2 regions of the Brassicibacter thermophilus genome follow, and region 1 is predicted to be linked to the other one. Evidence: riboswitches for the same ligand, from Rfam matches in the RefSeq annotation. Region 1 holds a riboswitch; the other holds the start of a gene.
The links. A riboswitch is a leader RNA that binds a small molecule or an ion and turns the genes downstream of it on or off. The one in region 1 is predicted to bind thiamine pyrophosphate.
Positions count from the first base shown of each region.

Region 2: it holds a riboswitch for thiamine pyrophosphate, as region 1 does, so the genes downstream of both, ACZ41D_RS06210 (thiamine-binding protein) here and thiT (energy-coupled thiamine transporter ThiT) in region 1, are expected to answer to the same signal.

Region 1 is NZ_AP042446.1:1,913,020-1,915,230, forward strand. It holds gene ACZ41D_RS09090 (thiamine diphosphokinase) at 1-300, opposite strand, end outside; gene thiT (energy-coupled thiamine transporter ThiT) at 315-863, opposite strand; TPP riboswitch at 1,025-1,126, opposite strand; gene rpe (ribulose-phosphate 3-epimerase) at 1,163-1,822, opposite strand; gene rsgA (ribosome small subunit-dependent GTPase A) at 1,824-2,211, opposite strand, start outside.
Region 2 is NZ_AP042446.1:1,321,527-1,323,737, forward strand. It holds gene mnmL (tRNA modification radical SAM protein MnmL/YtqA) at 1-182, shown strand, start outside; gene ACZ41D_RS06205 (hypothetical protein) at 259-672, shown strand; TPP riboswitch at 792-902, shown strand; gene ACZ41D_RS06210 (thiamine-binding protein) at 992-1,282, shown strand; gene ACZ41D_RS06215 (ABC transporter permease) at 1,254-2,027, shown strand; gene ACZ41D_RS06220 (ABC transporter substrate-binding protein) at 2,039-2,211, shown strand, end outside.

The sequences.
Region 1 (2,211 bases):
ACCAACAAAAATAATTTCATCAGTTTTTTTTTCTAGTGCAAAATCCATAGCCAGTTCCGTATCTGTTTTATCTTTTTTAACAGGATACTTTACTAGCTCAACATTTTTTTTATTCATAATATCCAAATCCAATTTAGAAATAGAATCAAAATCCCCTATTAGAACATCCGGTATTATATCGTTTTTTAATAAATGTTTTGCTCCTCCGTCAGCGCATATTATTAAATTAACTTCTTGTGATATTTTTTTTAGCTTTAAAGAGCTAAGTGCTTCTCCATTAGATACTATCAATGTTTTCATATTATCCCTCTAATCTACTTATTTATTCTGCTTAAAGGTTTCCACAATATACTAATTATTATAGCAGAAATAATAAATTCTGGTAAAAGATAAGCACCATTATATAATGTTGAATACCACCATGGATTCATATCACCAGCATACTCGGCAAAAAACACAACTCCTGAAAGTAAATGACATACAAATCTCCCTGATATAGCTAATAATATGCTAAATGTTAATAAAGCATATTGAAGCATTCCTATTTCTTTGTATTTATTTGCATTATGTGCGAGTCCTGCTAACCCTAGCAAACCAAAAGCTAATGGATAATCTAACAGAAATTGAATGTAGTGATAAAAATATGGCTCAATAATAAACTGTAATATACCATAAAGTCCACCAACAATTAATCCTGGTACAGTCCCCCATCTTAAAGCAAAAACTATTATAGGAATCATACTCCCTGCAGTTACTGATCCTCCATATGGTGCTTCATAAATTTTTACTAAGCTAAGTATAGTAGCAAGTGCAATCATGATGCCACCTTCAGTAAGCATTTTAATGCTCCATCCTTTTTTCATAATTACTTCCCCCTTAAAAATATTTTTAATAGTCAATTGCAAATACAATAGCACAAAATGTTACAATTGACTATCATATTAATACAAAATATGTATCACTTGGGAAAGGTTTGTAACGAAAACAAAAACTAAAACCATTACCTAACATAAGGCAATGGCATACTTACACAAATCCACTTTCCTACGCTAGCGTTATCTAGTTCAGGTAAAAGGGTCGAAGCTATTTAAGCTTCCTCTCAGCAAAAGCTCCCCTAGTGGTACATATTCATTTTTACAATATTATTATATCAAAAAATCAACTATTGTAAAGACATAATATCCTTAAATTTATTTACAGCCAAAGTGATATCCTCTGTATTAAACACTGCAGAACCAGCAACAATAATATTTGCTCCCCAGTCAATTACTTCTTCAACATTGTCTAATTTAATACCTCCATCAATTTCAATATCGATATTCAATTTTTCTTTTTCAATTATTCTTTTAATCTTTCTAACCTTTTCTTCCATACTTCTTATAAGAGTTTGTCCTCCAAATCCAGGATTTACTGTCATAATTAATATCATATCAATGTCATTCAAAACATACTGAATTTCTTCTAAAGGAGTAGCAGGATTTAAAGCCACACCAGCTTTTATTCCGTAACTTTTTATTTGCTGAATTACTCGATGTAAGTGTACACATGCTTCTTTGTGAACTGTAATAATATCAGCTCCAGCATCAACAAAACTATTAATATATAATTCAGGATTTTCAATCATAAGATGAACATCAAATGGCATATTCGTCAAGCTTCTAATACTTTTAATTAATGGTGCCCCAAATGAAATATTAGGTACAAAATGCCCATCCATTATATCAAGGTGTAATATATCAGCTCCTCCGGCTTCAGCAGCTAATATATCACTTTTTAAATTTGCAAAATTTGATGACAATATTGACGGAGCAAGTTTTAACATGTTAGTACCTCCTGTTGTTTTTTATTTCTTGCAAGAAATTAAGATAATTATTATATCTAGACTGGCTTATTTTTCCTTCATTTAATGCCTGTTTTACAGCACATCCTGGTTCCTTGAAATGTCTACACCCAGTAAATTTACATAAATGACTTATTTCGTAAATTTCATTGAAATATTTTTCCAATTCTTCTTCTTTGGCAAAATTTATATCAAGGGAACTAAAGCCAGGAGTGTCAACTACCCATCCGCCGTCGTTAAGCTCTAAAAGTTCTACATGCCTAGTAGTATGTTTACCTCTATTAGTTTTTTTGCTTATTTCACCAGTTTTAAGTTGTAAATTAGGCTGAATTTTATTTAAAATAGTACTTTTACCAACCCCTGAAGGGCCA
Region 2 (2,211 bases), 590 kb from region 1:
ATAAAGATATTGTTATTCAAAGAATAGTTGGCAGAGCTCCAGAAGAGGGTGCATTATTTGTTAACTGGAATACAAGTTGGTGGAAAATAAGAGACGAGATAATTGAAACAATGATTAGTAGAAAAACCTATCAAGGTATTAAATGTGATTATTTAAATGGTAAAGCTTTAAAAAATTTGTAGAAAAATAAAGGGAAAACGTATCACTTGTAGAATGTATTATATAAGTATTATTAATTTATTTGGGAGGGTGATTAAGATGATAAGGTTTATTTGCGGAATAAAAGGTGCAGGTAAGACTAAGAAACTAATAGAGATGGCTAATGATGATGTTAAAAAAGGAATAGAAAATATTGTTTTTGTTGATTTTCAAGATAACCAATTATTAAATCTTGATTATTCAGTAAGACTTATTGATGCCATAGAGTTCAATGTTAATAATGTTGAATCGTTCTATGGCTTTTTATGTGGGATTATAGCAGGTAATTATGATATTAATAACATATATGTAGATAATATTTATAATTACATCGAATTGAATGATGATATCTTAGAGAACTTAATTAAAAGATTAGAAAAAATATCTAACATATTTAATACGAATTTTTACATAAGTTTAAACGTAAATAAAGAAAATATACCAAGTAATTTGAAAGAATTGGTTTTAGAATAGATATGATAAGTATTCTATAAATAGTTACGTTTTTGTCATTAAATTAAACTATTTATGAGATTGACATATATTTGTAGTTGGATTAAAATTTAGATGTATAAAATAAAATTTAGATGTATAAGAGGAAAAAGGGGAGCTAAAGAAATTTGGCTGAGAGGAAACTATATGTTTCGACCCTATAAACCTGAACTGGGTAATGCCAGCGGAGGGAAATATTTTATTATTTTATTACTTTATTACTTAATGGTTACAAAACCTCTTTTTCCTGAATATGGGAAAAGAGGTTTGCTTTTTAATATTATTAAAGGAGATGATAAATATGTCTAAAGTTAATGTTAGTCTTCAAGTCATACCAAATGTTGAAGAGTCAAAAATTTATGATGTGGTAGATAAGGTGATACAGTTTATTTCATCTACTGGGATTAAATACGAAGTTGGACCAATGGAAACTACAATGGAAGGTGAGTTAGAAGAATTATTAGATATAGTAAAAAAATCACAAGAAATATGCGTAAATGAAGGAGCTAATAGAGTGTTGTCAGTTGTCAAAATTGACTATAAGCCTGAAGGTGTGACAATGAATGAAAAAGTTAGCAAATACAGAAAGTAAATTTATACCAGTAACTTTTTTAGGATTGCTGTTATTGATTTGGCAGATAATAGTCGATAAAGGTGTTATTGCTAGATATATATTACCTGCTCCTAAGGATATTTTAGTCACATTGATAAAAATATTACCGCAAATTAAAGAACATATATTTACTACATTATATGAGGCTTTATTAGGTTTTTTTATATCTATAATATTTGCTATGATTCTAGCTATAATTATGGATAATGTAAAATTTATTAAGAGTGCATTGTATCCGCTTTTAGTTATATCTCAAACTATACCTACAATTGCATTAGCACCATTATTTATTTTGTGGTTTGGATTTGGGAAGTTACCGAAAATAATTGTAGTAGTATTAGTATGCTTTTTTCCTATAATTATTAACATGCTTCAAGGGTTAGAATCTGTCGATGAAGATATGATAAATTTATTAAAATCTATGGGGGCTAATAAAATTCAAATATTTAAAATGATAAAATTTCCAGGGGCTATAGTAAGCTTTTTTTCTGGGCTTAGAATAGCAGCTACATATAGTATAATGGGTGCTGTAATAGGCGAATGGCTTGGAGGGAAAACTGGCATAGGTGTGTATATGATAAGAGTAAAAAATTCTTTTGCATTAGATAAATTTTTTGCAGCTATAGTTATAATAGTGGTATTAAGCATAACTATTTTTAAAATTATATCATTAATAGAATATATATCTATGCCGTGGAAAAGAGAAATAAATAATAAAAGTTAGGAGAGATGTAAATGAAAAAAACATTTATATTATTATTAATTATTTCATTAACTATAATGACTTTTATAGGATGTACATCTGAGGGGAAACAAGTAGATAAACCACCTGTTAAAGGAAATGAAGAACTTGTAAACGTTAAATTGCTTTTAGATTGGTATCCTAACACTAATCATACAGGTATATA